Regions from separate parts of the Caballeronia sp. SBC1 genome, predicted to be linked through region 1. Evidence: predicted binding sites of a transcription regulator. Region 1 holds the regulator's gene; each other region holds the start of a gene.
The links. The regulator HrcA, encoded in region 1, represses chaperone genes, less so after heat shock. The targets are predictions, from matches to a motif close to TTAGCACTCNNNNNNNNNGAGTGCTAA.

Region 2: a site for HrcA is predicted at 1,518-1,544, ahead of SBC1_RS14290 (co-chaperone GroES). Genes of this name have one in related genera too.
Region 3: a site for HrcA is predicted at 1,131-1,157, ahead of rpoH (RNA polymerase sigma factor RpoH). Genes of this name have one in related genera too.

Annotation. Positions count from the first base shown of each region.
Region 1 is NZ_CP049156.1:577,514-580,789, reverse strand. It holds gene SBC1_RS02555 (RNA-binding S4 domain-containing protein) at 1-199, opposite strand, end outside; gene hemH (ferrochelatase) at 219-1,286, opposite strand; gene hrcA (heat-inducible transcriptional repressor HrcA) at 1,536-2,552, opposite strand; gene SBC1_RS02540 (NAD kinase) at 2,787-3,276, shown strand, end outside.
Region 2 is NZ_CP049156.1:3,235,958-3,239,233, reverse strand. It holds gene SBC1_RS14300 (D-(-)-3-hydroxybutyrate oligomer hydrolase) at 1-236, shown strand, start outside; gene SBC1_RS14295 (DUF2242 domain-containing protein) at 462-1,265, opposite strand; gene SBC1_RS14290 (co-chaperone GroES) at 1,625-1,915, shown strand; gene groL (chaperonin GroEL) at 2,024-3,276, shown strand, end outside.
Region 3 is NZ_CP049156.1:380,398-383,673, reverse strand. It holds gene SBC1_RS01700 (nuclear transport factor 2 family protein) at 1-216, opposite strand, end outside; gene SBC1_RS01695 (acyloxyacyl hydrolase) at 263-829, opposite strand; gene rpoH (RNA polymerase sigma factor RpoH) at 1,214-2,149, shown strand; gene cyoD (cytochrome o ubiquinol oxidase subunit IV) at 2,384-2,716, opposite strand; gene cyoC (cytochrome o ubiquinol oxidase subunit III) at 2,717-3,276, opposite strand, start outside.

The sequences.
Region 1 (3,276 bases):
GCACGTGTTCAATCTCGATCTCCACGAGATCGCCGACGCGTACGTCCTTGGACGGCTTCACATTCGCGCCGCCAATTCGCACGCGGCCCTTCTCGACGGCGTCGCTCGCCAGTGAGCGCGTTTTGAAAAAGCGCGCTGCCCACAGCCATTTATCGATACGAAGGCGCGCGCTGGAGTCGGTTGATATCTGGTAGTTCACGAGTGGTCAATAAGGTGGTCTATGCTACTGCGCTCAGCGTATGCGGCACCTGAACCGGCCAGCCTTGCAGGTGTTGCGCAACAATTTCGCCCAGCGCCTTGATCCAGGCCGGCGATGCATTCAGGCAGGGAATCCGGTGAAACTCCTTGCCGCCTGCATGCAGGAATTCATCACGCACTTCCATACCGATTTCCTCGATCGTTTCCAGGCAATCCGACGTAAACCCAGGGCAGAACACGTCTACTCGCTTCACGCCCGCCGCTCCGAGTTCAGCGAGCGAGGGCGCGGTATAAGGCTGCAGCCATTCTGCCCGGCCAAAACGAGACTGGAATGTCACCCGGCACTCGACCGGCGACAAGCCGAGCGCAGCCATGAGCAACGAGCCGGTCTGTTGACACTGATCATGATACGGATCGCCAAGATCCATGGTGCGCTTTGGCACCCCGTGGAAACTCAGCACCAGCCGGTCGCCCGCCGCAAAGTCCGGCTGGCCGTGATGCCGCCAATAGTCCCGCACCTGCTCGGCCAGCGCGCCAATATAGGCCGGATGGTCGGCGTATTGACGGATAGTGCGCAGTTCGGGCTGATTACGCACGTGCCGCAAGGCGCTGAACGCGTCATCGAACGCGGTAGCCGTGGTCGAAGACGAATATTGCGGGTACATGGGAACAAGCAGCACGCGCTCGGCGCCTTCCAGCTTGAGTTGATTCATCATGGCCGGAATGTCAGGCGTTCCGTAGCGCATGGCGTAGTCCACGATCACGTGATAGTCGTTCACCATGAACAAGCGCCGCAACGCCTCCACCTGTTTCTCCGTATAGACCCGCAGCGGCGAGCCCTCAGGTAGCCATACCTGGGCATATTTTTTCGCCGACGCACGGCTGCGAAACGGCAGGATTGCCAGCCTCAGGATCACTTGCCACACAAGCGCCGGAATTTCCACCACGCGCGGGTCCGACAGGAACTGCGCGAGGTACTTGCGCACGGCCTTGGGCGTGGGCGCGTCTGGCGTTCCGAGGTTGATCAGCAGCACCGCGACGCGATGCGAAGCGGATGGCTGCGAAGGCAACTCGAGGTCGTAGCGCATGGAGGAAAGGGGCTGTGAAGCCTGTGTAAGTAAGTGAAACCCATTATAGCGGCGCGTTTCGGAACGCAACATCGGCCGAACGGCCGAGTGGTGCACGGGGCTGGGGCAAGGCAAGATGGGTTGTCTGCCGAACAGATTTGCAGCATTTTGCGGGCCGCCCCGGCAGACGACTTAATGTGGACGGCTCAATGTGGACGGCTTCATGCGAGCGGCTGATTGGAAACCAATCTGGAAGCCGCTCGCACGGGCCTATTGATGGCTGAGCGAGAGGGATAACAGGCGCGCGGTGATATCAACAATGGGAATCACGCGGTTGTACGCCATCCGCGTGGGTCCGATCACCCCGAGCGTACCCACAATCTTCCCGTTCACTTCATAGGGCGCGGTCACCACGCTCATTTCCTCGATCGGCACGAGATTCGACTCGCCGCCGATAAAAATCTGCACGCCTTGCGCGTGGCTCGAGACATCGAGTAATTGAAGGAGACTCGTCTTTTGGTCGAACACGTCGAAAAGCTTGCGCAGCCGCGCCATGTCGGAGGAAAGATCCGCCACTTCCAGCAAGTTGCGCTCGCCCGAAATCAGCAGGGTGTCGCCTTGATCCGTTTCGTCGACGCTCGCGGCCACCGCTGCCTGCATCAGCGAGGTCATGTCGCCGCGCAACGCGTCGATTTCCTCGCGCAGTCTGCGGCGTACTTCGTCGAAGGACAAACCGGCGAAATTCCCGTTGATATAGTTCGACGCCTCGGTGAGCTGCGACGGCGAGTAGTCGCGCTGGGTCGCCATGATGCGGTTCTGCACGTCGCCTTCCGGCGTCACAATGATCAGCAGGATGCGCTTGTCGGACAGGCGCATGAACTCGATCTGCTTGAACATGTGACTGCGGCGCGGCGTGAGAATGACGCCAGCGAAGGTGGACAGGTTCGACAGCACGCTCGCCGCGGCCGCCACGATCTTCGCCGGCTCGCCGCCTTGCAGCTTGATCTTGACGGCGGAGGTCATGGCTTCGTCGTCGGTGGTTTCGACGGTGAGCATGGTGTCCACGAAGAGCCGGTAGCCGCGCGGCGTGGGAATCCGCCCCGCCGACGTATGCGGGCTCACCACCAGCCCGAGGTCCTCCAGGTCCGACATGACGTTGCGGATGGTGGCCGGGCTGAGCTCGAGTCCCGAATAACGCGACAGCGTGCGGGAACCGACCGGCTGACCTTCGGCGATGTAACGCTCGATCAGCGTCTTGAGGAGGGTCTGGGCACGTGGGTCTAGCATGGGGAAATTTTAGCTCAACGTGTAAGGAAACAGCGAGCACACCAAATAGGGCGACGACGGCTGACGTTAATTTGTCATTCACCGGTCATCAATTCATGATCCATACCCATTCTAGCGACAATTCCCCCTCCCGCCCGAGGCTTAGCGTATACAGGACAACCCAGAGGACGACCCAGGGCGTCACGGACATGGCGCGCGGTTCTTTTCGACACTCACCTATGGTGTAATGCCGGCATGGAAATTGGTACCCAATTCAAGACTGTCGCGCTCGTGGGGCGCAACAATACGCCCGGCATCAGGGAGCCGCTGACGGCGCTCGCCGCGTGCATTGCGAAACGCGGCTTCGACGTCGTGTTCGAAGCGGAAACGGCGCATGACGTTGGCGTAACCGACTACCCCGCCTTGACCGCGCCGGAAATTGGCGCGCGCGCGGACGTGGCGGTCGTGCTCGGCGGCGACGGCACCATGCTCGGCATTGGGCGGCAGCTCGCGCCGTATCGCACGCCGCTGATTGGCGTGAATCACGGACGGCTCGGTTTCATCACGGACATCACGCTGGCCGAAATGCATGAGCTCGTGCCGCAAATGCTCGCCGGCAGTTTCGAGCGCGAAGAGCGGACCTTGCTGGAAGCGCGCATTGTCCGGGACGGCCGGCCGATCTATCACGCGCTGGCGTTCAATGACGTGGTGGTGAATCGGAGCGGCTTTTCGGGCATGGCGGAAC
Region 2 (3,276 bases), 1.4 Mb from region 1:
TTGATACGCGCTTCGTGCCGTTGCAGTACTACAACCTGCAGGCGCTGAACCTGATGTGGGCGCATTTGAAGAACGGGGCGCCTTTGCCGCCGTCGCAGGTCGTGCATACGGTGGCGCGGGGTGGTACGCCGGGGGCTGCGCCGGCTTTGTCGGTGAACAATTTACCGGCGATTTCCGCGTCGCCCGGGGCGAACGCGATCACGTTTGGCGGCGGCGGAGTGAATGTGCCGAACTGAAGCGAGGCATACATCTCGCCGATCAAAGGCTGGCCGATGAGGGTATTGGCCGAGATCCGATCTGCGATGAGTCGAAGCGCGGCCGCTGAACTGGCGGCCGTTGGCGCGTCGCTGACTGCAATTTTTCGATAATCCAGCCGCTATCTTCGATTGATAACGTGGCGACTCCCGGTGCGTACTTTGGCGACAACATGAACGCACCGGACGGCAACTATGTTCGAATGCTTAAGGGGTAGTCGCCGATGCCGCCACCGGCGCGGAAGCCGGGCTAGCCGTTGAGGTAGCCGCGGTCACCGCCGTGGCGCTGGCGGCTGGAACAGCACTCGCCGCTGGCGGTGGTTTAGCGGCGCTGGCGTTCAACTCCGCGCGAGCGGCCGAACTCGCGGCTGGCGTCTGCACGACAATAGGTGTTGGCGTGAGGTCCGGCGAATTCAGGATCAGCGATGGCGCGAGCGCCTGGCTGCTGACGTTCTCGCCAGGAATGGGCGAGCTGCGCGGCACGGTCTTCAAATAGTGCCCGACCAAACTAAAAAAGCGATCGTAGAACTTGCCTGCCGGCACGGTTTCGCTGGAGATTTTTACCATCGAGTCGCTGTTCGAGCGGATCGGCAGCGAGAGCGAGCCGAGCACGCTCAATCCCACGCTGGCCGAGGTATCGCTTTTCTTCAGCGTATAGCCGTCCTGCACCGCATTCACATACGCGATGCTCGTATTGGTCGCGTTCTCGCCCGCCGTGCAGACGACATGAAACGACACCACCACGTGCGTATCTGCCGCCGGCTGGAAGTTCTTGGTGGCATCGATGGTATCGGGCTGCGGCATGGTCGTCACGTAACCCTGGCTCAGCAGCGCTCGGCGCGAGGCTTCGCAGGTTTCCTGACTGGTGGCGTCGTAGTTGTGCGCGAACGGGCTCGCGCCCGTCGAGAACATTTCGGCCTGGTAGCTGGGCGTGGGCGTGGCGTTGCCCCCACAAGCGGCGAGGGCGAGCAGGGGCAGGGCGAGTGAAAGGCGGGAAAGCGGGTTTTGCATGACGGGCGGCTGGATGAAACGAAGGACATCGGTGGCGTAGATTGTAGTGCGCCGCGCGTGTCGACGTAAAAAGCAGGAAATTATGGAGATGGGCAAGAACTCCACGCAGCCGATATGGCCTGAATCCCGTACCGCAGACGGTTTTCGTAGGCGGCTCAATCCCGCCGCAGCCCCGCCGCCGCTCGTAACACATCTATTTCTCGTCCCTCGCCGATATCCCTTCTTGAAATTACCGATCGGTGTGCCATATACTTGGCACTCGTCGCACGAGAGTGCTAACAGTTTTCCGGCCGGTGGCTTTGTGGGTCGTCGGACGGGTTTCCCGCGTTTTTATAGTCTCAGTTAAGAGAGGAGTGTGTATGAACCTTCGTCCTTTGCACGATCGCGTCATCGTCAAACGTCTGGATCAGGAAACCAAGACTGCCTCGGGCCTCATCATCCCCGACGCTGCAGCTGAAAAGCCGGATCAGGGCGAAATCCTGGCCGTCGGCCCGGGCAAGCGCGATGACAAGGGTACGCAAAACGCCCTCGACGTCAAAGTGGGCGACCGCGTGCTGTTCGGTAAATACGCTGGTCAGACCGTCAAGGTCGACGGCAATGAACTGCTCGTGATGCGCGAAGAAGACATCATGGCCGTTCTGGTCAAGTAATCACCTTCAAGCCTGCGGCCTTCCAGCCGGTGCGATCGACCCGCGCTCATGCGACTCTCGCCCGGCCTGGAAAAGGCCAAAAACTGAAACGAATCAAGGAGTTTGAATATGGCAGCTAAAGAAGTCGTATTTGGCGATATCGCCCGTGCAAAGATGGTTGAAGGCGTGAACATCCTGGCCAACGCGGTCAAGGTCACGCTGGGCCCGAAGGGTCGTAACGTGGTTCTGGAACGCAGCTTCGGCGGCCCGACGGTCACGAAGGACGGTGTTTCGGTCGCTAAAGAAATCGAACTGAAAGACAAGCTCCAGAACATGGGCGCGCAAATGGTGAAGGAAGTTGCTTCCCGCACCAGCGACAACGCCGGCGACGGCACGACCACGGCTACGGTTCTGGCCCAGTCGATCGTCCGCGAAGGCATGAAGTACGTTGCATCGGGCATGAACCCGATGGACCTGAAGCGCGGCATCGACAAGGCAGTGACCGCTGCTATTGAAGAACTGCGCAAGATCAGCAAGCCTTGCACGACGAACAAGGAAATCGCTCAAGTTGGCGCGATTTCGGCTAACAGCGATTCGTCGATTGGTGACCGTATTGCTGAAGCAATGGACAAGGTCGGCAAGGAAGGCGTGATCACGGTTGAAGACGGCAAGTCGCTGGAAGACGAGCTGGACGTGGTTGAAGGTATGCAATTCGACCGCGGCTACCTGTCGCCGTATTTCATCAACACGCCGGAAAAGCAAACCGCGATCCTCGAAAACCCGTTCGTGCTGCTGCACGACAAGAAGGTGTCGAACATTCGTGACCTGCTCCCGATCCTGGAACAAGTTGCGAAGGCTGGCCGTCCGCTGCTGATCATCGCTGAAGATGTGGAAGGCGAAGCTCTGGCAACGCTGGTTGTGAACAACATCCGCGGCATCCTGAAGACCGTTGCTGTGAAGGCTCCGGGCTTTGGCGATCGTCGTAAGGCCATGCTGGAAGACATCGCAATCCTGACCGGCGGTCAAGTGATTGCTGAAGAAACCGGCCTGACGCTGGAAAAGGCAACGCTGGCTGAGCTGGGTTCGGCTAAGCGCATCGAAGTGGCGAAGGAAAACACTACGATCATCGACGGCGCTGGCGAAGCTGCAAGCATCGAAGCGCGTGTTAAGCAAGTTCGCACGCAAATCGACGAAGCTACGTCGGACTACGACCGTGAAAAGCTGCAAGAACGTGTCGCCAAGCTGGCTGGCGGCGTTGCAGTGATCAAGGTTGGCGCTGCGACCGAAATGGAAATGAAGGAAAAGAAGGCACGTGTTGAAGACGCACTGCACGCAACGCGCGCAGCTGTGGAAGAAGGCATCGTGGCTGGTGGCGGCGTTGC
Region 3 (3,276 bases), 200 kb from region 1:
CTGGATCTCGATCTGCCGATAGCGCCGGCGCCCCGCCATGATCGCATCAATAAACTGACGCTTCGTCTCGCGCTTGCCATTGGTGTGAACATAGCTGGCGTTCTCCGACAGCAGCGCGTCCAGCAGTTCGCCGTCACCGTCGACCATCGCACGGAAACGCTCGCGCTCGAGTTCGCGGATCGCCTCGATGGGCGTATCGATAGGTTGTGCCGGCATCTGTCGATTCCTTTCGCGCTAGAGGAACCGATGGACGCGGTCCCCGTCAGAAGTTGTATTGCAAATATATCTGGCTGAAATTTATACCAGGATTCGGGTGTTCGATACCGCCGTTCGATAAATGCTGAAACCGGAAGCCTGCCTGATAGTTTTGATGTGCGCCGAATTGAGCCCCTACGCCCACGACATCGGCGAACTGAAAGGCCGAAGAGAAGGTACGCGTCTCGGTCTCGCGAACATGTGACAGGAGCCGTATGCCTACACCGGCTTCCACGTAGGGCCGAAACCATCCGGAACTCTTGATGAAGCGGAACATCGGGGTGAGACCAAATTCCCAGATGCCCGGATTCGAAGCCTGACTTTCGCGAATATCCCAGTAGGCCACGTGCGCTTCGCCCACAACAGTGAAGTGGAAACCGCCGATTTCCCACCAGGTCCAGTTGGGGTCCCAGACCGCACCGACATCTGCCTTCCGGACGTCATGGTCGGCAACCCCGCCGGCAATCTGTACGCCGAACTGATCAGCGTGGGCAGCGGCCGAAGCCAAGACCAGCGCACCAAACAAGGCACCGTAGAAAGAGCGCTTTTGCCAGACACTTTTGTTTTTCTGCATGAATACTCCGCGGCTGGATTCTCACAAGATGGGCTCGCCACCAACGCAGCAAGCCGTCATTTTAGAGACGGTCTCAAAAAACTGCTCGGAAGAGTTCTGCTGAACGGGCGAAACACGGAGTTAAGTTTCGTCGAATCCTGATTAGCGCGTAAATCGTGCGAAATCTTGCAAATTTCTTTCGGTAAGTTTGACAGTGACACCGTTTCGCGGTGTGCAACAGTCCGGGAAAGCACTTATTGGCTATTGGAGCGTTGATTCTAATAGCGTATGGGAACTTGGACACACAAGGGCTCTCTAATCCTTAGCACTCGAAATGGCAGAGTGCTAATATCGTGGCTAACCCGGTTTCTCATCGGGTTTTTTGTTGATAAGGAGCACACAAGCGTGACCAATGCGATGACCCTCCCGAATACTGGACACTCGGCGCCGGCCAAGGCCGCTTCGGCAGGTGCGCTGACGTTTGCGCAGTCGTCCATGTTGACTGGCCAGATCGGCAACATCGACGCCTACATTTCGGCTGTCAACCGGATCCCGATGCTAACGCCGTCGGAAGAACGTCAGTACGCCACCGAATTCCGTGAGAACGACAACCTGGACGCCGCGCGTCAGCTCGTGCTGTCGCACCTGCGCCTGGTGGTATCGATTGCCCGCAATTATTTGGGTTATGGGCTACCCCACGCCGACCTGATTCAGGAAGGCAATATCGGCCTGATGAAGGCCGTGAAGCGCTTCGATCCGCAACAGAACGTGCGGCTGGTGTCGTATGCCATGCACTGGATCAAGGCTGAGATTCACGAGTACATCCTGCGCAACTGGCGCACGGTGAAAGTGGCAACCACGAAGGCGCAGCGCAAGCTGTTTTTCAACCTTCGCAGCCACAAGACCGGCCACAACGCGTTCACGCCGGGTGAGGTTGATAGCCTGGCGAAAGAACTGAACGTGAAGCGCGAGGAAGTCTCCGAGATGGAAACGCGTCTTTCAGGCGGAGACATCGCGTTGGAAGGTCAGATCGACGACGGCGAGGAATCGTATGCGCCTATCGCATATCTGGCCGACTCGCACAATGAGCCGACCAACGTGCTGGCGTCGCGTCAGTTCGACAAGCTGCAAAGCGAGGGGTTGTCGACCGCGCTCGAATCGCTCGACGAACGCAGCCGCCGGATCGTTCAGGCGCGTTGGCTCGAAGTGGAAGACGACGGCTCGGGTGGCAAGACGCTGCATGAACTTGCTGACGAGTTTGGGGTATCGGCGGAACGGATTCGCCAGATCGAAGCCAGCGCAATGAAGAAAATGCGCACGGCGCTGCACGAGTACGCTTGAGCGATTAGCACAGGAGATTCGCCGCTTGAGTTTTTAGCGATTCGTGAGAAATTCATAAGCGGTGCGTAGAGAAGAGTTGAAAGCCTGCCGTCGAAAGACGGCGGGCTTTTCTTTGCCTGCGCGATTCGCTCGATTTGCTTATATGCGACGTACCTGACACGCACCAATGAAAAAGCGGCGCCAGAGGTTTCCCTCTGGCGCCGCTTGGCGTTCAGCCAGCAGACCCTCTGCGACTTAGCGCGACATCATGTGCGCGCCGACGTTATGCAGCACCCACAACGTCCCGCCGATCAGAATCACCGCCACCAGCACGGCGAATCCGAGCGAGAGCAGGTTCCATCGCTGCGATGAAGACGTGTTCATATGCAGGAAAAACACCAGATGCACGAGGATCTGGATAAACGCGAGCACGGCGATGGCGATGACCGACTCTGTCGGCCCCAACGCTTGCTGCATGACCAGTCCAAAAGCGGCGGCCGTGAGCACGACCGACAGGACGAAGCCAATGACATACGAGCGCACGCTGCCGTGGCCCGCGCCGGTATCGATTGAATGTGCGTTTGCCATTTATACGACGCTCGTCAGATAAACAAAGGTAAAGACGCAAATCCACACGATGTCCAGAAAGTGCCAAAAGAGGCTGAGACACGTGAGGCGCGTCAGATCGCGTTGGGTGACTTTCTTGTTGCCGATCACCTGGATGGCCAGGACCGCCATCCAGATCAGGCCGACCGTCACGTGCAAGCCGTGCGTTGCGCCCAGCGTGAAGAACGCCGACAAAAACGCACTGCGATCGGGTCCGTAACCCTGCGCGATCAGCATGCTGAACTCGTGGATTTCCAGCACGATAAACACAGCACCCAGCAAGAACGTCACGCCGAGCCACGCCAGCAGTGCGGTCGACTTGCCCTTGTGAGCGGCCAGCATGCCAAAGCCGAACGTGATACTGCTCACCAACAGGATGGCTGTTTCGAGCATGACGCCCGGAAGCTCGAACACGTCCTTACCTGAAGGACCGTCCGCGAACTGGTGCCCCATGACGGCGAACACTGCGAACAACGACGCAAAGATAATGCAGTCGGTCATCAGGTACACCCAGAACCCCAGCACGGTATTCGACGCGCCAT